Regions from separate parts of the Bradyrhizobium sp. 930_D9_N1_4 genome, predicted to be linked through region 2. Evidence: riboswitches for the same ligand, from Rfam matches in the RefSeq annotation. Region 2 holds a riboswitch; the other holds the start of a gene.
The links. A riboswitch is a leader RNA that binds a small molecule or an ion and turns the genes downstream of it on or off. The one in region 2 is predicted to bind cobalamin.

Region 1 (10,956 bases), 1.4 Mb from region 2:
GACCAAGGATGCGCTGAGCCAGCGTCCCGCCGACATGTGGCGCTACCGCGAGCTGCTGCCGGTGCGCAAATGCGCTGACATCGTCTCGCTTGGCGAGGTCACCACGCCGCTGATCCGGCTGCCGAAGCTCGGGAAGAAGCTCGGTGGTGGTGAGATCATCGTCAAGGACGAGGGACGGCTGCCGACCGGCTCGTTCAAGGCGCGTGGCCTGGTGATGGCGGTGTCGATGGGCAAGGCGCTCGGCATCAAGCATATGGCGATGCCGACCAACGGCAATGCGGGTGCCGCACTCGCGGCCTATGCGACGTCCTGCGGCATCAAGACCACGATCTTCTGCCCGGCCGATACGCCCGAGGTGAATGTCAGCGAGATCGAGCTGCAGGGCGCGACCGTCTATCGCGTCAACGGCTATATCGACGATTGCGGCAAGATCGTCGGCGAGGGCAAGGCGAAAGTCGGCTGGTTCGACACCTCGACGCTGAAGGAGCCGTACCGGATCGAAGGCAAGAAGACGATGGGCCTCGAACTTGCCGAGCAGCTCGGCTGGGACGTGCCCGACGTGATCTTCTATCCGACCGGCGGCGGCACCGGCCTGATCGGCATGTGGAAGGCGTTCGACGAGCTCGAGAAGATCGGCTTCATCGGCAGCAAGCGCCCGCGCATGGTCGCGGTGCAGGCCTCGGGCTGCGCGCCGATGGTGCGGGCCTATGACGCCGGTACCGAGCACGCGACGCGCTGGGAGCACGCCCACACCATCGCATCCGGGATCCGCGTGCCGCAGGCAATCGGCGATTTCCTGATTTTGCGCGCGGTGCGCGAGAGCAAGGGCTTTGCCATCGCGGTCGACGACGACAAGATTTCGGCGGCGCTGAACGAGGTCGCGCGCGAGGAGGGGCTGCTGCTGTGCCCCGAGGGCGCTGCGACCTACGCCGCCTACAAGGACAGCCTCGCCGACGGCCGCGTCTCGAAGGGCGACCGTGTGATGCTGTTCAACTGCGCGACCGGCCTGAAATACCCGCTGCCGAAGGTCGACCGCACGCTCGATCGCCACAAGCCGATCGACTACACGCAGTTCTAGAAATCTCTCCCTCGCCCCGTTCTTACGGGGAGAGGGTTGGGGTGAGGGGCTGCTTCCGCACATGCGGGGGCAGAGAGACCCGCGGAGGCTCCCCCTCACCCGAATTCGCGCTGCGCACGATTTCGACCTCTCCCCGCAAGCGGGGAGAGGTATAAGAAAAACAAGAATGCATATCGTTGGGGAGAAGACCATGAAGAAGGCCGTCTGGGCTGCGCTGGTTGCTGTTCTCGCTGTGTCATGCGCCGCGCGCGCCGACGACTATCCCTCGCATCCCATCACCGTCATCGTTCCCTTCGCCGCCGGCGGCCCGTCCGACGCGATGGCGCGTGTGCTCGCCGAGCGGATGCGGACCTCGCTCGGCCAGCCGCTGGTGATCGAGAACGTCACGGGGGCGGGCGGCTCGATCGGGGTGGGGCGCGCCGTGCAATCGCCGCCGGACGGATACACCATCTCGTTCGGCCATCTCGGCACCCACGTCGCCAATGGCGCCGTCTACAAGCTCAAATACGACCTCGTCGCCGATCTCGAGCCGGTGGTGCTGCTGCCGAGCAACCCGATGATCGTCGTCAGCAAGACCGCGGCGCCCGCGACCTCGCTGAAGGAGCTGATGGAGTGGCTGAAGTCGCGGCCGTCGCCGCCGACCGCCGGCACCGCCGGTGCGGGCTCCGGCAGCCACATCGCCGGTGTCTATTTCGAGAGCGTCAGCGGCATCAAGCTGCAATACGTGCCGTATCGCGGCACGGCGCCCGCGCTGAACGATCTCATCGCCGGCCAGATCGACGTCATCATCGACCAGACCTCCAACTCCATCAACCAGGTCCGCGCCGGCACCATCCGCGCCTACGCCATCACCGACGACAAGCGCCTTGCCTCGGCGCCGGAGATTCCGACTGCGGAGGAGGCCGGCCTGAAGGGCTTCAACATGACGCTGTGGTCGGGCCTGTGGGTGCCGAAGGGCACGCCGAAGGAGATCGTCACGAAACTCAATGCCGCCGCCGTGGAAGCGCTGAACGATCCCGCCGTGAAGAAGCAGCTCGAAAGCCAGGGGCTGGAGATGACGCCCAAGGACCAGCTTACCCCCGAAGCGCTCGGTGCGCGGCAGAAGGCCGAGATCGCGAAATGGTGGCCGATGATCAAGGCGGCGAACATCAAGGTGGATTGAGCCGCGGGTCGGTAGGGTGGATTAGCGAAGCGTAATCCACCACCTTCTTGGCTGAACGAGAAGAGGTGGATTACGCTTCGCTAATCCACCCTACAGGTCTCGCGTCTAGTCCGCGGGCGTCGCCTTGGCGCTGGCGTCCTTCGTCACCACGCGCTCGTCGCTCTTGCCGGCGACCACGTTGCTTGCCTCGAACCGGGCGCGATACACCAGCACGTTCTCGATCACGCGCTGGACGTAGTTGCGCGTCTCCGACAGCGGGATGCGCTCGACCCAGTCGACCGGATCGACCTTGGGATCCCGGGGGTCGCCGCGCGCCTGTATCCATTCGCGCACGCGGCCGCGGCCGGCGTTGTAGCCGGCGAAGGTCATGATCTGGTTGCCGCGATATTCCGCCAACAGCGCACTGAGTTCGGCGGCGCCCATCTGCGTGTTGTAGACGGGATCGGAGACCATCCTGTCCCAGTCATAGGTGAGGCCGAAGCGTTTCGCGGTGTCGCGGCCGGCTTCCGGCGTCACCTGCATCAGGCCGACCGCATTCGCGGCCGACTTGTCGCGCTGGTCGAACGAGCTTTCGGTGCGCGCCACCGAATAGATCATGCTGGTCTCGATCGCGGGCGCGACCTGCTTGTGCTCGGGGATGCCGATGGTCGGAAAGGCGTAATGGTCGAGCGCGAGCCCGCGCGCCAGCGCCGACTTGCCGACCTCCAGCATGACGCGCGCATCGTTGCGGCGGCCGGCGAGCTCGCCGAGCGCTTCGAGTGCCGCGACGTCGGTGCTCTCTTTGGCGAAATCCTCGGCGTAGTAAAACACCATGTCGCGCTCGCCGATGCCGTAGAGCATGTCGGCCGCGCGCACGCGATCGTCTGACGGCGGGGTGTCGGCTGCGGCCAGCACGGGAGAGGGCGGACGCAGTTCGATGCCGTCGACGCCAAGCCTGGCGCGCGCGAGCTGGCCGTAATAGGCGGTCGGATAACGTGCGGCGGCCTTGTAGCTCATGCGCGCGTCGGCGGTCGCGCCCATGGCTTCGGCGGCGCGGCCGCGCCAGTAGTTTGCGCGCGACAGCGCGATCGGATTGGCCGAGCCCTCGTCGATCGCGGCGAAATGCACCATCGCCGCCCTGGGATCGTCGAGATAGCGCAGCGCGATCCAGCCGCACATGAAGTGATAGTCGACGCGGTAGACTTCCTTGTCCGGCACCGCCGCATGGCGCACCACATCGTAGGCGGTTTTGGACTTGCCCTGGTCGAGCAGCTTGCGCGCCAGCAGGCGGCGCTCGCGCCACCAGGCGTCGGTGTCCTGCGCGGCCATCATGTCGGGTGCGGCGGCGAGGATGACCTCGGCAGCGTCGTCGATACGGTCGTTCTGGAGATGCCACTGCGCGCGGCACAACACGTAGCCGAGGTCGCGCCGTGCGTCGGTCGAGACGTCCTCGAGATAGTCCTTGGCCTTGCTGGCCTTGCCGGTAACGGCCGAGCAGGCCTTGACGATCGCCAGCGCATCCTCGCCGAGCCGTTTGGCGGCGCGCCTTGCGCCCGCGTAGTCCTTGGCGCCGAGGCGCTTGTCCATGCGCGCGCGATGGTCGTCGGAATTGAGGAGATCGCGGAACACCTCGTAGGAATCCTCCTCGCTGCGCTCGGACAATTCCTCCGTGCGCCAGGTCTCGCGGACGAGACGCGTGGCCCGGTCGCTGTCGCCCTCCGCGAGCAGCACGCGGGCAAGGGCGAACTTGCCCTTGGCGCTGGTCGGCCGGTCCATCGTGAATTTGTGCACGGTCGCGGCGTCGCTCTTCTCCTGCCACAGCCGGGCCTCGGCGCGGCGGCGGAGCAGGGCGCTGCTCGGCCAGTCCGGATTGGCGGCGAGGAAAGCTGCGTAGCGCTTGAAGCCCGCGGTGCTCTCGGAATGGCGCAGCATGAACCAGTCGGCGAGCTTCCGTCCGGCGGGATCGGCGATGCGGTCGCGGGCCGCGCTGGCGTCGTCGGTCTTGCCCTTGCGCGCGAGATCGATCGCGTCCTTCAGCGCGGCGAGGTCACCGGTGAGCGGCGGTGCCGCCGGCTTGGCCGAGGCCTCGTCGTCCGTCTTCGACTTGCGTTTGGCATCGGCATGCTTGCCGTGACGCGACTTCGCGGCGGCATGACGCTGCTTGCCGGCTTTGCTGCCGGCTTTGGCCTCATGCGTCTTCTTCGACGCGGACGATTTGTGACTGCTCTTCGCTGCCAGCTCAGTCGGGAGAAAGGCCAATGCGGCCACGGCAACGACACACGCGAGCGAGCGTAGGCACTGGTTCATTCGATGGTCCCCCTGCGAAACCACTACAAACCAAGGTCCGCGACGACATGCGGCTTGAGAATCAAGGACGACACCAAAACGATGCCATGACATCGTTTCGCATTCCTCACGCTCGTTCAACAATGCGGCAAAATACGGATGGGAACTGGGGAACTTCCGAAACAGCGGAAAAGTCAGGCCCTTTAACCTTTGTTAACGATCCGGGCTGGCGCGACAGTTGCGCGCGGTCTCGCACGCCGGCAGGCAGATTGCGCGTGTTCCCGCGGTCAAATCCGGTGTATTGAGGTTCCAACTCCTCCTTTCACCCTTTGCCCCCGCAGCCATGCCGCTTTTCAACCAGTCGATCCGGCGCAAGATCGTCGGCATCGCCCTCGGATTGATCGTCCTGATGCTCGTCACCTCGATCCTGTCGATGGTGATGTCGAGCCAGGTCGGCGTCCTCCTGGACGAGCTCACCAACCGCTACATCCCGGCTTACGGCAACCTTGCGCGTGCCAACATCCGCTCGCTGGAGCGGTCGGTGGCGCTGCGTCGCATGGTGATGATGAAGATGCAGGAAGCCCCTGACGAGGAGGCTTACGCTGCGCGGCTGAAAGAGTTCGAGGAGGCCGACCGCAGGATCGAGGAGGAGACCTCGGGGGCGCGCGAGCACATCAACGCGATCATTGACGATACCAGGACGCCGTCCGACAACGCCGCACTGGCGCGGATCGACACCCGCATCGAGACCGCCGTGTCCGAGCTGCGCCGTGGCATGAACGAGGCTCACGCGAGGCTGCTCAAGCAGATCGAGGGCAAGCAGATGGCGGAGGCGCGCGGCGCGCTCGAGCATCTCGACGCGCTGCGCGACCAATTCAACCAGAAGATCGATGCGATCCGTGCCGACATGCTCAAGCAGGTCTTCGCCTCGACATCGACAGTGATCAGCCGCCAGCATCAGGCGATCATCATCTCGGGGATCGTCACCATTCTTGCGGCGGTCGTCGGCTTCGTGTTCGCGCTGATGGTCAGTAGCGGCATCACCCGTCCGGTGCGGCTGCTGCTCGCCGGCGCGCGCGAGATCGAGGCGGGCCGGTTCGACAAGGCCATCACTGTTTCGACAAAGGACGAGATCGGCGAGCTCGCCGCCGCCTTCAACCGCATGACCGAGCAGCTCAGGCACAACGAGCGCATTCGCGAGACCTTTGGCCGCTATATCGATCCCAAGGTGGTGCAGGGGCTGATCGACCGGCCGGAGGTCGCCATCGACGGACAGCGCCGGGTGATGACGATCATGTTTTGCGACATGAGCGGCTTCACCTCGATGAGCGAGGGCATGACGCCGCGCGGCCTCGTCAAGGTGATGAACCACTATTTCACGGTGATGTCCGCGCCGGTCAGGGCGCACCGCGGCGTCATCGACAAATATATCGGCGACGCCATCATGGCCTATTGGGGTCCTCCCTTCATCGAGGAGGAAGAGCCGGCGCTGTTTGCCTGCTACGCCGCCATCGACATGGCCGACCAGGTGCCCGCGCTTCAGAAGCAATTGCCCGACCTGCTCGGCATCCGCGCCATGCCCGGTCCCTGCGACCTGCGGATCGGCATTGCCACCGGCGAGGTCCTGACCGGCAGCATCGGCTCCGAGCTGATGATGAGCTTCACCGTGATGGGCGACGCCGTGAACCTCGCCTCACGTCTGGAGCACGTCAACAAGGTCTACGGCACCCGCATCCTGATCGCGCAGGCCACGGCGGATGCGATCGGATCGAACCTGGAGCTGCGCGAGATCGATCGCCTGACGGTCGCCGGCCAGAGTGCACCGCAGGCCATCTTCGAAGTGATGAGCAAGGCGCACGGGCTCAGCGTCCCGCAGGAAAATCTGCGCTCGCATTACGCCGAAGGTCTCGCCGCCTATCGCGCGCAGCGCTTCGACGATGCGCGCGCCGCCTTCAATGCGGCGCTGGAAGCCGTCCCCGGCGACGGCCCCGCGCGCATGCTGCTCGGTCGCATCGCGCAGTTCGAGGCCAATCCGCCGGGCGCGGGTTGGGACGGCGCCTGGCGGCTGGAGCAGAAGTAGGTTGTCGCCGCGTCACCATTTGAACGACGCGGCCAGCTCGTAGCTGCGCGGCGCGCCCAGGATGACCTGGTCGGTGTAGCCAGGATCGCCCCAGGCCGCGTAGAGCTTGTTGGTCAGGTTCTTGACGCGGACGCTGATGCGGGTCTGGTCGACGCCCGGGAAGTAGGCTTTTGGAATGTCCACGAACGCGAACGCGTCGAAGATCGTATAGGCGTTCATCGTGACCAGATTGTCCTGGTAGTTGAAGCGGTCGCCGACGTGGCGGACGAGGCCGCCGATCTCCACCGGCAGCCTTGTGTCGAAGCGATAGGACGCGCCGGCATTGGCGATGAAGTTCGGGACGTTCGGCGGCGTCTTGCCCGAATAGGACTGGAAGTCGCCGCTGCCGTCGACATAGTTGAAGTCGATGAAGCGCGATTGCACGAAGGCGACGTTGCCCCACAGCTTCAGGCCAGCGACCGGGTTGACCGCGGCGGCGATCTCGACGCCTTTGGAGGCCATCTTGCCGGCGACGTTGAAGACGATGCCGCTCTCGGGCACGTAGACGTTCTTGCGCTCGATGTCGAAGGCCGAGAACGTGGCCTCCGCGCGCTTGTCGGCCGACTGCAGCTTGACGCCGGTCTCGTAGGTCCGCGACGTCGTCAGCAGCAGCGGCACCTGCGGGGCGAGGATGAAGATGTTGGCGACCGTCGGGTCCGCCGCCGTCGCATACTGGCTGTACAGCAGGACGCCCGGGGTGACCTCCCAGGTGTAGCCGATGCGACCGGTGATCGGATTGAACGTCTTCGAGAACGGATAGCCGCGATCGGTGCGCAGCACGCCGTCCGGCGAGTAGCGCGTGCGCGACAGCTCGATATCCTCGAACCGGATGCCGCCGATCAGCGCGAAGGTCGAGGTCAGCTTGAGCCTGTCCTCGAGCGACAGCGAGGCGGTGTTGAGATGGGTGTAGATCTTCTCGTCGCTGCGCGGGCCGTAGAGCCCACGGTCCGGATTAAGGAGATCGACGTAGTCCGAGGAGAACAGCGTATCCTGCGAGACGTTGAACTGCGAGCTGCTCGCCATGACGGTGGCGACGAAGCGGTTGTCCATGCCGCCGAGGTTGGAATTGACGGTGAGGTCGGTGATGTTGCCGTAGAGCCGCTGGGCGTGATCCAGCGCCAGGCGTTCGCGATAGATGCTCTGCGCGCCGGCGAAATTCCCGACGGTCTGGTCGAACGACGTGATCTCGTTGTTGAACCAGTGCCGATGGGCGTCATAGCCGTAGACCTGGCTCTTCAGCGAGATGCTGTTGGTGATGTCCCATTGAAAGCCGCTGCGCAGCCAGAGCTCGCTGGCGCCGCTGTGATTGTCGAGCACGTTGTAGTTTGTGGTCAGTGTGCGCGCGTCCACGGTGACCGGGACCCGCGTGCCGCCGCCGAGGTAGTAGTTGCTCCACTGGCCCGAGACGACGCCTGTTGTCGGGACGATGCCGGGCGCGTTCGCCGGCACCAGCGGCGTGCCCCAGTAGAAACGGTCCTTGTCCTGCTTGTATTCGGCCGCGCCCCAGATCTTCAGGCTGTCGCTGACGCGGTAGTTCAACTGGCCCGAGACGTTGCTCAGTTTCGAATAGGTGTCGTCGATGAAGCCCTGGTTGTTGAAATGGCTGATGTCGAAGCGGTAGTCGAGGCCATTGATCAGCGTGCTGCCGCCCGATCCGTAACCGGCGCGATAGCCGTTGAAGGAATCCCAGGAGGTGAAGGCCTCGTTGACGATTGGTCCGGTGTGCGGCGCCTTGTTCACGTAGTTGATCGCGCCGCCGGTGGCGCCGAGGCCCGCCACCAGGGAGTCCGGGCCCTTGATGATCTCGACCTGTTGCAGATTGGCGGTGTCCATCGGACGGCCGGTCATGGTGGACGGCCCGATCGGAATGCCGTTGTAGAGCGTGGTGAGCTGGTCGCCGGCAAAGCCGCGCATCGAGAAGATCGCCGGCGCGCCGGGCGCATCGCCGCCGGTCACGCCGACGGCGGCTTTGGCGACGTCGGTCGTCGTCCGGATGCCCAGATCCTGCATCCTCTGCTGGCCGATCACCTCGACGGTCGCCGGCGTTTCCCGTGCGGTGATCCCGAGCCGGGAGCCGACGTCGGTCACGGCGGCCGTGTTGAGCGGCGTTTGCACCGGGGCATTCGACACTTGGGTTGCCGGGGCAACGGGGACGGCGCGATTGCGTCCTGCGGCGCGGCGTGCCGTCCGCGACCTCTGACTGCCAGGGCTGACGGCGGGTGCCGGTCTTGGTGCGGCCGGTGAGACGATCACCGGTCCGACCTCCTGTGAGGCGCCGCGTGCGGCCGTCTGCGCCACCGCCACGGAAGACAGGGATGTCGAGAGCAGCAAGGCGAGCAGGGCGGGTCCGGTACGCCGGAGCTGGCCCGTTAGTCCCCGAGAGATGCCCGTACGAACACGCGAAGATTCCGGCGCAATGCCGGACCCGAAATGAAGATTTTGCACAACAACGCTCTGCGGCGACGCAAACAAACCGTCACCGCGGTTGCCTTAGCAGACTGCCTTCGCCCCTGGCGGCAGATGCACCGGCTACTCTTCCACACCGGGGCACCCCGCCCAATGCGTTCGCGCGTGACTCATGGCTGGCAGCAGGTTTCCTGGCTCGCGGGTCATCGCCTCCGACCACCTTCCCAGAGGCCCAAGCGGGGCTCCAGTGGTTCGTTTGGTCGTCGGCTATCCGCCTACAGTTGCGGGGGCAGCCGCGGAATTGCCCACCGACGTGGACGCACCGCATTCCCTTCGAAAGAGCCCTTGCGGGCACTACCGCTGACAAAACTGACATCCGGTTGGAGGCGCGTCAATATCCGCCCCGTGCGGCGGCACACCATTGTCGTCCAGTGTGTCTTTCCGAACAAAAACGATTCTACTCCATAACGATGTTCGCCGTGACCTATTTCGCGGGCTTAGGTTACGTGTCCTTGAGGCGTTTGATGGGGACACGCCGATGACAGAACTTGAGGACAGGCTGGAGCGGTTCGAGACGCTCACCGCCGAGTGCGAGCTGATTGCCAAGCTCGCCACCGACAGCACCAAGCGCGAGTTTTACCTGAAGCTTTCGGAGCAGTACCGCCAGCTCGCGCTGGACATGCGGCAGGCGATCGCGACAAGGGCTGCGGCCTGAGGCACCGCACCGGTCGTGGCACGACGCGCAGCATCCGCGTCGTTGCGAGACGCCGCGCGACTGCAATCCGTTCTTAATGATTGACGCGCATCCTTGTGCAGAGCGGAGAGTCGCGCATTGCAATTGCTGCATTGCGATTCCCGGCGATGGGAATGCCCGGGGCAAGGTTGCCATGCAACATTCCCCGCAGAAAATTGCTCTGCCGATGGTTGATATCCCATGCGCTTCCTTGCGGTCATCGTGTTTGCGCTTTTGACGGCGGCCTGCAACCCGGAGCCGGACATCACCGGCTCGACGCCGGTCTGTGCGATGCGCACCTACACCTCCTACAATCCCCGCGACCTGAACCAGTGCGTTGCCGCCTGCAAGGCGTGCGACCGTGGCAACACCGTCACCTGTTCCACGTCCTGCTCCCTCAAGGGCGCGCACTGAACTTCCGATCGGCGGCCGCCGGTGTCGTGGCACCGGAACGATTCACATGGGTTAATCATTGAAGGGGCGGGCAGGACGAGGAGTCCTATGGAATGGGTATGCTCGATCCCGGTCGGTTCCTGGTGTCATGCTCGCATTGCGAGGCGTGGCCGATGGCGGCCAACGTCAAGCGATCGAGCTGGTCGGCATCCCCGCACGAAGTCCGCTTCGTCTGCCCCCGTTGCCGCCACGAGGAGACCGCCATTGTTTCTGCTTCCGGACAGCTGATGCCGATCAAGCGCGTCGAAATCCCGCCGCGCGACGTCGCCGCGGCCTGGGCTCAGGCCCAGCGGCCAAGAGGCCGTGCGTAGCTCGGCCGTCTTAGGCGACAAGAGGCCGGGCGTAGCCTGGCCGTCTCAAGATTGAAGAGCATAGCGTCCGTCTCTGGGGTCAAAGAGCACGGGCGCGACGCGATCCATTTTTGGAACCCGGCCGGCCGCCAGACGTTTCCGCCCGACATCAATGCATCGAGGCCGTGCGAATGATCAGCGAACACTTCGACACCCGCACACGGATCAACATGAAGCTGGCGCTGGATCGGATCTGCCGCAATCGACCCAGCGGCGAGGACCATGGCTTCCGCAGATCGGTGGCCGAAAACATCATTCGCTGCGCGCTCACGGGCCGCACCGGCATCGGCCAGCTCGTCGACGCCGGCGAGCGGGTGATGATCAGGACTGGCGCGGAGCGCGAGCCGGCCTGATTGCACCAGCTCAATTCTCGGTGCGGTGCTTTGACCG
Region 2 (10,956 bases):
TCTGAGCCATGCATATCGAACCCGGACTCGTGTCGGACGCCAAGCTCGTCTTGAGTTACGCAACAGGCATCGCCGTGGGCGGCGTTGCGCTGAAGCTTGCGGTCGAGACCGTGCGCGAGCAGGGCATCACGTCGTTTGCGGCGCGCACGCTCGCCACCACGGGCCTCGTCTTCATCTTCTTCGAGATCCTGCCGCACTTCCCGGTCGGCGTGTCGGAGGTTCACTTCATCCTCGGCTCGACGCTGTTCCTGCTGTTCGGCGCGGCACCGGCCGCTTTCGGTCTGGCATTCGGGCTGCTGTTCCAGGGCATCTTCTTCGAGCCGCCCGATCTGCCGCAATTCGGCATGAACGTCACCACGCTGCTGGTGCCGCTGTTTGCGATTCAGGCGATCTCCACGCGGATCATTCCGCGCGCCACCGCCTACGTTGATTTGCAGTACCGCCAGGCGCTGGCGCTTTCGACCACGTATCAGGCCGGTGTCATCGCCTGGGTGGCGTTCTGGGCGATCTACGGCGCCGGCTTTGGCGCGACGAATCTCGTCAATATCGCGACCTTCGCGGCCTCCTATGCGCTGGTCATCGTGATCGAGCCGTTGGCCGATCTCGCCGTGCTGGCGCTGGCGAAGTCGCTGCGTGGTGTTACCGCGCCCGGCCTCGTCACGCCGCGCCTGCACAACGCGGCCTGAAGAGACAAGGGGCGGCCGTCATGGTCGCCCCGCACACACGATGCTCACGCTCTCCCTGATAGGCATCGGTTGCGGCGATCCCGGGCAGCTCACGCGCGCCGCCATTCAAGCCATCAACGCGGCCGATCTCGTCCTGATCCCGCGCAAGGGCACGGCAAAATCCGATCTCGCCGATCTCAGGCGGACGATTTGCGCGGACGTCCTCGCCAACGACAAGACACGCATTGCCGAATTCGATCTGCCCGTGCGCGACGCCGGCGAGACGGATTACCGCAAGGGCGTGGACGATTGGCACGATGCCGTGGCAGCAAGCTGGTCGCGGACGATCGCAGATCATCTCGCAAATCATTTCGAAGGTGACGGCAAGGTCGCGCTGCTGATCTGGGGCGATCCTTCGCTCTATGATTCCTCGCTGCGCATTGCGCGGCGGCTCAATCCCCTGCCTGACATCGAAGTCATTCCCGGCATCACCTCGATCCAGGCGCTGTGTGCGGCGCATGCGTTGCCGCTCAACGACATCGGCGAGCCCTTTTTGGTCACAACGGGACGCCGCCTGCGTGAGGGCGGCTGGCCGGCCGGCGTCGATACCGTTGTAGTGATGCTCGACGGCGGCACGGCGTTTCAGTCGCTCGATCCGGAGGGCTTGCAGATCTGGTGGGGCGCCTATCTCGGTATGCCCGATCAGATCATCCTATCCGGCGCGCTGGCCGAAACCGGTCCGCGCATCGTGGCTACGCGGCAAGAAGCGCGCGAGCGGCATGGCTGGATCATGGACAGCTACATTCTCAAGCGCAGGCCGTAAGCGAGGCAGCATGCTCCCCGAATGGGTCACCCAGAAATGTCCCGACATTTCCGCGCATCATCGCGACGCCGCCGTCGCGCGGCAGACGCAACTGACAAAACCGGCCGGCGCGCTCGGGCGGCTCGAGCAGCTCGCGATCGAACTCGCGGGCCTGCAAGCAACCGAGCAGCCACGTGCCGCGCGCGTGCCCATCATCGTCTTTGCCGGCGATCACGGCATCGTCGCGCAGGGCGTCTCGGCCTATCCGCAAGCCGTGACCATCGCGATGATGGCGAATTTCGCCTCGGGCGGTGCTGCGATCTCGGTGCTGGCGCGCGAGCTCGGTTCGAGTCTGGAAGTCGTCGACGCCGGTACGCTGGCGTCGGAGGCGATGACAGGCGTCGTCACCGACAAGCCGCGCGGCGGGACGCGCGATTTCAGCGTCGAAGCGGCGCTCACGCCGGCGGAACTGGCATTTGCGTTCGAATCCGGCCAGCGCGCGGTTGTGCGCGCCGAAGCTGGCAAGCCTGATCTGCTGATCTTCGGCGAGATGGGCATCGGCAACACCACGACGTCGGCGGCCGTTGCGGCAAGCCTGCTTGGCCTCAGCGCCGAGGAGATCGCGGGCAGCGGCACCGGTGTCGATGCGGCCGGCCGCGCGCACAAGGCGCGCGTGATCGATGCCGCGATTGCGCGGCATGGCGTTGCGGGCGCTGCGCCCGAAAACATCCTGTGCGCCGTCGGCGGTCTCGAGATTGCGGCGATCTGCGGCGCCATCATTGCGGCCGCGCAGCGCCGCATTCCGGTATTGATCGACGGCTTCATCGTGTCGGTGGCGGCACTTGCGGCCGCGCGGCTCAATCCGTCGTGCCAGCCGTTCCTGTTGCCGTCGCATCAATCGGCGGAGCAGGGGCATCGCCTGGTGCTGCGTGCTTTGAACGTGCAGCCGCTGATCAGCCTCGATCTCAGGCTTGGCGAGGGATCCGGCGCCGCCATCGCGCTGCCGCTGGTGAGGCTCGCGTGCAGCCTTCACAACGGCATGGCGACCTTTGCGCAGGCCAACGTGCCCGACAGAGCTAGCTGATCCGCTGATTGACCGAGACGACGCGCCAGCCGTTCGCGAGCCGGTCGACCCGGGTCAGCGACAATGGATCGATCACGAAGCGCAGGGCGGCTTGCGGCGTGAGATCCAGCGCGATGCAGAGCGCGGCGCGGATGGTGCCGGAATGCACGACCAGCGTTGCGGAGCCGGCGCCGATCCGCGACAGACCCATCCGCACGCGGGCAACCTGGTCCTCAAAGCTCTCGCCGCCCGGCGGCCGCCCGTGTGCCGGATCACTCCAGAATCGCGCATAGGCCTCGCCACCGGTCGCGGCGAGCTCGTCATGCTTCCGGCCGGTCCAGTCGCCGAAGTTTTGCTCGCTGAATTCGGGCACCAATTCGGGTTCGAGCCCCAGCGCTCGCGCCGTCTCGAACGTGCGCCGCGACGGGCTGGCATAACTCGCAGCCTCTCGCGGCACGCGCTTGCGCAATGCCTCCAGATGCACGCGATCGCCGAGATCGGCCGGCGCGTCGGCGGCGTGGATGGTCCCTTTGACGCCGTCGACGGGCGCATGCCGTACCAGCCAGAGGAAGGTCTCGCCTTCCATGCTCATCTCCAAGGAAGTTGGTTGTTGTGGCCATAACGCCGCAGCTTGCACATTGACTCTGTCCTGATCGTAATCCTAGATGGTTTGGACGGTTTCCTCGCGAGGGGATGAAAAGGGAATGCGGTGCGAGGACGTTGTCCCCAATGCCGCGGCTGCCCCCGCAACTGTAAGCGGCGAATCTTGCGTCACGAGCCACTGGGTATCTCGGTCCCGGGAAGGCGACGCAAGGTCACGACCCGCGAGCCAGGAGACCTGCCGTCAGCCGTGGTCACACGCGAAGATGTCGGTCGGGGAGTACAGACATTTGGTGTCATCGGAGGCGCGATAAGCCGAAGATGGGACCTTGGTTCGCTGTGACGTGCCACTGACGTCATACCGAGGTCCAAGACCGTGTCTTCCATTCGTATTGTACGACCGCGAAAATTCCTGCTCGCGTCCGCCGCACTCACGTCATTTGTTGCGGCCGACATGCCTGCTGCCTTCGCGCAGCAGGCCCGCGATGCCCTGCCGCCTGTCGAAGTGTCACCCGCCCAGTCCCGCAAGCAGGCGAAGCCAGCCGGCCGGGAGGCGCAGAACGCCCGCCGTGCGTCATCGCGCAGGTCCGCGACTGCGGTGGCAGCGCCGAAGCCTGCCGTGCCCGGCACCTCAGTGCAGACGCAAGCGGCGACGCCGCTGAACAGCAATGCGGTTGCCGAAAGCGCCTCGCGCCTCGGCCTGACCGTGCGGGAGACACCCGCGACAGTCGAGGTGATCTCGGCCGAGACCATGCGCGAGCAGGGCTATCGCACCGTGTCCGAGGTTGCGGCCGGCGCGGTCGGCGTCACCTCCGGCGACAATCCGGCCGAGCCCGCGACGTTCTCGATGCGCGGCTTCACCAACAGCCAGATCAACACGCTGTATAACGGCATCAAGATCGGACCGCAGAACATGACCTCGCGGATCACGGACACCGCCAATCTCGAAGCCGTTGAGTTTCTGAAGGGTCCGGCTTCGCTGATGTCGGGCGAGGGTGCTGCCGGCGGCGCGATCAATTTCGTCACCAAGGCGCCGCATACCGGAGCCATCAGGAACGAGGCCGATTTTTCCTGGGACTCGCTGAATTCGTTCCGCGCCCATTACGGCTCGGGCGGCAGCACCAATGTGCAGGGGCTCGATTACCGCTTCGACATCAGCCGGTCCTCGCTGAACGGCTTTGCCGACGACACCAATACCAAGACGCTGGATGTCTCCGGCCAGCTCAACTACCGCATCTCCGACAGTCTCAAGATCTGGGGCGCGATCGAGTACCGCGAAGACCGCTCCAAGGCTTATTGGGGCGCGCCGCTGGTGCCGGTCGCCTTCAGCGGCTCGCATGCGACCACGGGCATCGTCTCCGGCAATTACGTCTCGAACTACAACGGAACCAATCTCGGTGCCGTCACCATCGACGACCGCACCTTCAACACCAACTACAACGTCCTCGACAATCGCAACGTTGCCCAGGAAGTGTGGCTGCGCGGCGGCTTCGAGCTGAAGCTGGCGCCTGACCTGACGCTGAAGAGCCAGGCCTATGGCTATGGCGCCGAGCGCACCTGGTTCAACAACGAAGTCGAGGCGTTCAATTCCGGTACGAACCTGGTGGATCGCGAGCGCTTCTATGTTGCGCACAGCCAGCGCCTCGTCGGCAACATCACCGATTTGATCTGGGACGCGAACATCGCCGGCTTCGACAATCGCCTGGTCACCACGCTGTCGTCGAGCTATCTCGACTTCGTCAGGCCCGGTGCTGCGAACTTCCCCGGTGACTCCGTTTCGCTGGTCGATCCCAATCGCGGATTCTACGGCCTGCTCACGACGCAGCAGCAGACTGCGCGCATCGACAACGAGGCGCTGTCGTTCGAGGACCGGTTGAGGCTGACGCGCAGCTTTTCGCTGATCGGTGGTTTGCGCGTCGAGCATATCGGCCTCGATCGCAATTCGACCGATAAGAATGGACTGGAAAAGGCCGGCTTTCCGTACACCAAGGACTGGGCACCGGTGACGGGCCGCATCGGCTACACCTGGGAAGCCGTGCCCGGCCTGACCTTCTTCAGCCAGTATGCGACCGGTGCGGACGTCGCGGCCAACAACATCTTCCTGCTTGGTCCGACCCAGAACCTGGACCTGACCACCGCGCGCACCTACGAGACCGGCGTCAAGCATCTGTTCTGGGGCAATCGGGCGGAGTGGTCGTTCTCGGCCTACGACATCGTGCGCAAGAACGTCTATGCGGCAGCCGGCGGCCAGACGCTCAACATTGCAGGGCGGCAGGAGTCCAAGGGCGTCGAGCTTGCCGCGTCGGTCCGCCCGATCGAGCCGCTGCGGCTGTGGGGCAACATCGCCTATGTCGATGCGCGCTATGCCGATTACAATTTCGCCGGCGGCTCGTTCTCCGGCAACACGCCGCCGAACGTACCGCGCATCGTCGCCAATGCCGGTGCGTCCTACCGGTTCTTCACGCCCTGGCCGGTGGAGCTCGGCATCACCGGCCGCCATGTCGGCGACCGCTACAACACCGACGCCAATGTCGTGACGATGAAGGCCTACACCGTCGCCGACGTCTATGCCTTCGTCGATATCCCCAGGACGGTATTCAATGCGGTCGACCAAGCCCGCCTGACCTTCCGGGTGCGCAACATCGCCGACAAGCGCTATGCCATCTGGGGCGATCCGTTTTATCCCGATCAGATCCTGCTCGGCGCGCCCCGCACCTACGAGCTATCGGCCGCGTTCAAATGGTAGGAAGCTGACGATATGATGGGCGCGATCGTCCTGCTGCACCGCTGGCTCGGGATCGCGTTCTGCCTGCTGTTCGCGATGTGGTTCGCGACCGGGATCGTGATGCACTTCGTTCCGTTTCCGTCATTGACGGAAGCTGAGCGTTTTGCGGGGCTTTCCCCGGTCTCTCTTGCCGAGGCGAAGATCACGGTTGCTGACGCCGTGCGGGCGAGCGGGATCGCGGACGCAACGCGCGTTCGTCTGGTCCAGCGCGGTGACGGACTGGTCTATACCGTGTCAGGGCCATCGCGGGTCGGCGCGGTCCGCGCCTTCGACGGACAGGACACGTCGGTGACGTCTGCCGACGTCGCACTCGCGATCGCGCGGGAGCACAGCCGTCAGCGCGGCCTCGACGCTGCGCGAGCCGCGATCATCGCGCGTTCGGATTATGACCAATGGAGCGTGCCGAACGGGTTTGATCGCCATCGCCCCTTGTTTCGCGTCGCGCTTGGCGATGCGGCCGGGACGGAGGTTTATGTCTCGTCACGCACCGGTGAGGTCGTTCTGGATACCACGCGAAGCGAACGCGGCTGGAACCTCGCCGGCAGCGTCTTGCACTGGATCTATCCGACGGTTCTGAGGAGCAATTGGGCACTGTGGGATCGCGTCGTCTGGACGCTGTCGCTGCTGGCCTCGATTGCCGCCTTGCTGGGGGCGACGCTTGGGATCTTGCGGATCAAAATGCGAGGGCGTGGGGTGGCAACGCCCTATCGCGGCTGGCATGCGCTGCATCACGTCATCGGTCTTGTCGCAACCGTCTTCGTGCTGACCTGGATTTTCAGCGGCTGGCTGTCGATGGATCACGGCCGGCTGTTTTCGCGCGGGCAGTTGACCGCCGCCGAGGCCGGCGTGGTGAATGCGGCGCCGGATTGGGCGACGGCCCCATGGCGTGATCGCCAATCGATATCGCCATCGGCCCGGGAGATCGAGTGGTTCGCCTTCGACGGCAATGTCTACCGACGCGATCGGGTCGCTCTCGGTTCCCAGACATTGATCACGGCAGGGGATGCGTCCCGCGACGGGCCAGCGGGATTTTTGGGCACGCGCGATGTTCAGAACCTGACGGCGCGCCTTGCCACGGACTGCGGCCGACCATCCGCTCTCGCCGATCATGACGACTATCCCGCGCGGTCCACCGTGTTGGGTGCGCCCGTCTACCGCTCCCGCTGCGGCGACCTCTGGTTCGACCTCGACGGCGCCGACGGCAGCGTGTTGCAAAGGCTCGATGCCTCGCGGCGGGCCTATCGATGGTTCTACAGCGCGCTGCACACGCTGGACTTTCCAATCCTCATGGACCATCCGACACTACGCGATAGCCTCGTCGTCGGACTCTGCACGCTCGGGCTGGTGTTCTCCGTCACGGGAATTGTCATCGGGTGGCGACGGCTTCGCCTGTCTCTCTGACGGTCCGTGCGATTGAGCCGGGGCGGGGACGCCGAAACGCATATCGGGGAGGCTTGCGGAGAGAGGCAAATTTTCCAAACATGGGTGGTCAAGCATGGAGACCCCTGTGACGCAGCTCGATCTCGCCATTCGCGGCGGCACCATCGTGACGGCCAGTGACCAGTTTCGCGCCGATATCGGCATTCGCGACGGCCGCATCGTCAGCATTGCCGATCGCATCGAGGGCGCGGCGCGCGAGATCGACGCGACGGGGCTGCTGGCGCTGCCGGGCGGGATTGACAGCCACGTCCATATCTCGCAGGCCTCCGGCCCCGACGTGGTGATGGCAGATGATTTTGCCTCGGCGACGCGCTCGGCCGCGGCCGGCGGCAACACCATGGTGCTGCCCTTCGCGCTCCAGGAGAAGGGCACCTCGCTGCGCACCTGCGTCGAGAACTACCGCAAGCTCGCGGAGGGCGAGTGCTACATCGACACCGCCTTCCACCTCATCATCTCCGACCCGACCGCGGTCGTGCTCGGACAGGAGTTGCCGGCCCTCGTCAAGGACGGCTACACCTCGTTCAAGGTGTTCATGACCTATGACGACCTCGTGCTCAGCGACAAGCAACTGCTCGAAGTATTCGACGTCGCACGCCGCGAGGAAGCGCTGGTGATGGTTCATTGCGAGGGCTATGACGCCATCCGCTTCCTCACCACCAAGCTCGAGCGCGAAGGCCACATCGCGCCCTATTATCACGGCGTCTCGCGGCCGCAGGCGGTCGAGCGCGAGGCAACGCATCGCGCCATCAGCCATGCCGAGGTGATCGGCGTTCCCATCATGATCGTGCACGTCTCCGGGCGCGAGGCGATGGAGCAGGTGCGCTGGGCGCAGCAGCGCGGCTTGCCGGTGCACGCCGAGACCTGCCCGCAATATATCACGCTGACTGCCGACGACATGAAGGGCCTGAACATGGACATCACGGGCGCGAAATATGTCTGCTCGCCGCCGCCGCGCGATGCCGAGAGCCAGCAGGCGATCTGGGAGGGCATCACGACAGGCGTGTTCCAGACCTTCTCGTCCGACCACTGTCCGTTCCGTTACGACGATCCCAAAGGCAAGCTGACGCCGAACTCCCGTACCTCGTTCCGCTGGGTGCCGAACGGCATCCCCGGCGTCGAGACGCGGCTGCCGATCCTGTTCTCGGAAGGCGTCTCGAAAGGACGCATCAGCTTGCAGAAATTCGTCGAGCTGACCGCCACCAACCATGCGCGCATCTACGGCCTCTATCCGCGCAAGGGCTCGATCGGAATCGGCTTCGACGCAGATATCGCGCTGTGGGATCCGAAGCTGAGCAGGACGATTCAGCAGGCCGATCTGCATCACGGCGCGGATTATACGCCGTGGGAGGGCTTTGACGTCACGGGCTGGCCGGTCACCACCATCGCGCGGGGGCGGGTGGTGTACGAGCAGGGCAAGATCGTCGGCGACAAGGGCGCGGGCGAAGTGCTGAGCCGCGGCAAGTCGAGCCTGGTGTGATCGCTTGCAGATGTGAGCGCGACACCTTGTCCTGACGAGGCTTAATCGAGTCCGGTCTTGCCCGGCGCCCAATACGCTTTTGCCTTGATCCGCGATGACGCAACGCCGGCAGCTTTCAACGCGCGGCTGATACGCTGGATCGAGGATGCTTTGCCTGTCAGAACAAGCCGCGCTCCGTTTGCAGCAAGGCGCAGCAATTCCGCTTCGATGGTCGCGAGATGGGCATCGTTGGCGCTGCGCGCCATCAATCGCACCTGTCCGAGGTTGACGGCATTCAGCGCGTGCTGTGACTCCTCGACATCGGTGGCTTCGTACACGTGGAGGGCACCACCGGCCTGCAAATTGCCGCGGAGAGCTGCAGCAAGGCCGAACGAGGTCTCGTCGCCGAACACGACGACAGGCGCCTCGAAGCCCGCGAGATCGAGGGATCGGCGTGGACCGAAGAACTGGCAGGTGTCGCCTTCGCGCAAACCCCTCACCCAGCGGCTGCCGGGGCCGTCGCCATGCGAGAAGGCGAGCAGTCGCGTGCTGCCTTTGCGCGTGTCCCACGACATCGGCGTGTAGGTGCGTGCACTCAGGCCCGCGCCCATCGCGACCTGAATCTTCTGGCCGGCGGTCCACGCAACGTCCTTGAGGGCATCGCCTTCAAGCTCGATGAGCCGAAGGTGCGGCGAGAGTGTCTCGACGGCGGCGACACGCGCAGGGCGCATCAGCCATCGCAGCAACATTCGTGTGACTTTGCCTTGCGGAGCATGCGTTGGTTCGGACGTTTGCAGGGCTTGGCCGGACTCGTTCAAGGCGTTGCTCCCAGATGATCAAGACTTGGTCGTGAGTTCGTTGCCATGGCCGGGATCAACATGCGCTCCCGAGGCCGTGCTTTCGAGCCTGCTTACGAAATCGCTTCTCCGTCCGCATTCCGCGGACGCGACAATCGATTGCGATTTCCGGTCACTGTGCGGCGATGCGGCGCTCGGCGAGATATCGCGCCGGCGGCTTGCCCAGCGCCTTGCGGAACATGGTGACGAAGGCGCTCGCGCCCTCATAACCGAGATCGAGCGCGACGGCTTGCACGGAAGAGCCCTGATCGAGGCGCTGTAGCGCGATCAGGATGTGGAGCTGCTGGCGCCAGCGGCCGAAGCTCATGCCGGTCTCGCGTTGCAGGATGCGGGTGAGGGTGCGCGGCGCAACGGCGATGCGACGGCCCCAATCGTCGATGGTCGCGCGATCGGAGGGATTTTCCATCATCGCACTTGCGATCCTGCGCAGCCGGACATCGGCCGGCATGGGAAAGCGCAGATCCTCGACGGGTGCGACCGAGAGCTGGTCGAGCAATACCGTCGCGATCCTGCCGTCGGCGCCGTCGATATCGTACATCACGGGCATGTGGGTGGCGTGCAACAGGAGGCTGGCCAGCAGGGGCGAGATCGACATCGCGCAGCATTGCCGCGGCAGCGTCTGGGCCGCGCCCGGTTCGACGAACAGGCAACACATCTCGACATCGCCGGCGACGCTCACGCTGTGCGGGACATGGCCGGGAATCCACACCGCACAGCGTGGCGGTACGATCCAGACGCCGTGTCCGGCCTCCAGCCTGACGATGCCGCGCAGGGTCAGGACCAACTCGTCCTTGCGATGCGTGTGCATCGCCAGCTCCATGCCCTTCGTGACCATGTGGCCGCCGAACGCGGCGAGGGCGCGCGGCACGGTCTCGGGGTCGAAGTCCCCGAGATCGTCAGGGAGAACATGGTCGTCGTTGAGTCGGAAGAAGGGCATGGTGATCGATGATCGGTCCGGATGCGATGGGCTGAGTGCAGGTCATATCTGGCCTGCGATTGCGAGTTTCAACGCAAACGGCCCCAATCTCGATCGGTTCTAACAAACGCGCTTCCGCGGTTTTCCGCGCAGCCTGTCGGACGACGCGTTTGTGCCGCCGGAGGAGGACTCCACGAACTCTTTCGCAGCGACGGCTGCTTGAGCCAGATCGTTCGACTGCTCGCGAGGATTGTCATTGATCTCACGCTCAATGTAGAGGCGACCATGCGAAGGCTGCCGACGGCCAATACCAACATCCCCGTGATCGTGGCGGCCGGAAGATCAGCGGTGCACTGCTGCGGCATCATTGAT

Region 1: it holds a riboswitch for cobalamin, as region 2 does, so the genes downstream of both, AB7532_RS19610 (TonB-dependent receptor) here and AB7532_RS12520 (TonB-dependent receptor) in region 2, are expected to answer to the same signal.

What each region holds. Positions count from the first base shown of each region.
Region 1 covers NZ_CP197236.1:4,162,046-4,173,001, reverse strand. Annotated here, with positions in the region: gene AB7532_RS19630 (threonine synthase) at 1-1,078, shown strand, start outside; gene AB7532_RS19625 (tripartite tricarboxylate transporter substrate binding protein BugD) at 1,269-2,240, shown strand; gene AB7532_RS19620 (transglycosylase SLT domain-containing protein) at 2,346-4,526, opposite strand; gene AB7532_RS19615 (adenylate/guanylate cyclase domain-containing protein) at 4,849-6,585, shown strand; gene AB7532_RS19610 (TonB-dependent receptor) at 6,598-9,009, opposite strand; cobalamin riboswitch at 9,195-9,407, opposite strand; gene AB7532_RS19605 (hypothetical protein) at 9,569-9,745, shown strand; gene AB7532_RS19600 (hypothetical protein) at 9,965-10,177, shown strand; gene AB7532_RS19595 (hypothetical protein) at 10,270-10,527, shown strand; gene AB7532_RS19590 (hypothetical protein) at 10,698-10,919, shown strand.
Region 2 covers NZ_CP197236.1:2,724,276-2,735,231, forward strand. Annotated here, with positions in the region: gene AB7532_RS12500 (energy-coupling factor ABC transporter permease) at 9-686, shown strand; gene cobF (precorrin-6A synthase (deacetylating)) at 727-1,488, shown strand; gene cobT (nicotinate-nucleotide--dimethylbenzimidazole phosphoribosyltransferase) at 1,499-2,551, shown strand; gene AB7532_RS12515 (histidine phosphatase family protein) at 2,544-3,116, opposite strand; cobalamin riboswitch at 3,189-3,390, shown strand; gene AB7532_RS12520 (TonB-dependent receptor) at 3,507-5,876, shown strand; gene AB7532_RS12525 (PepSY domain-containing protein) at 5,889-7,316, shown strand; gene hydA (dihydropyrimidinase) at 7,411-8,832, shown strand; gene AB7532_RS12535 (siderophore-interacting protein) at 8,874-9,542, opposite strand; gene AB7532_RS12540 (AraC family transcriptional regulator) at 9,781-10,605, opposite strand; gene AB7532_RS12545 (hypothetical protein) at 10,804-10,956, shown strand, end outside.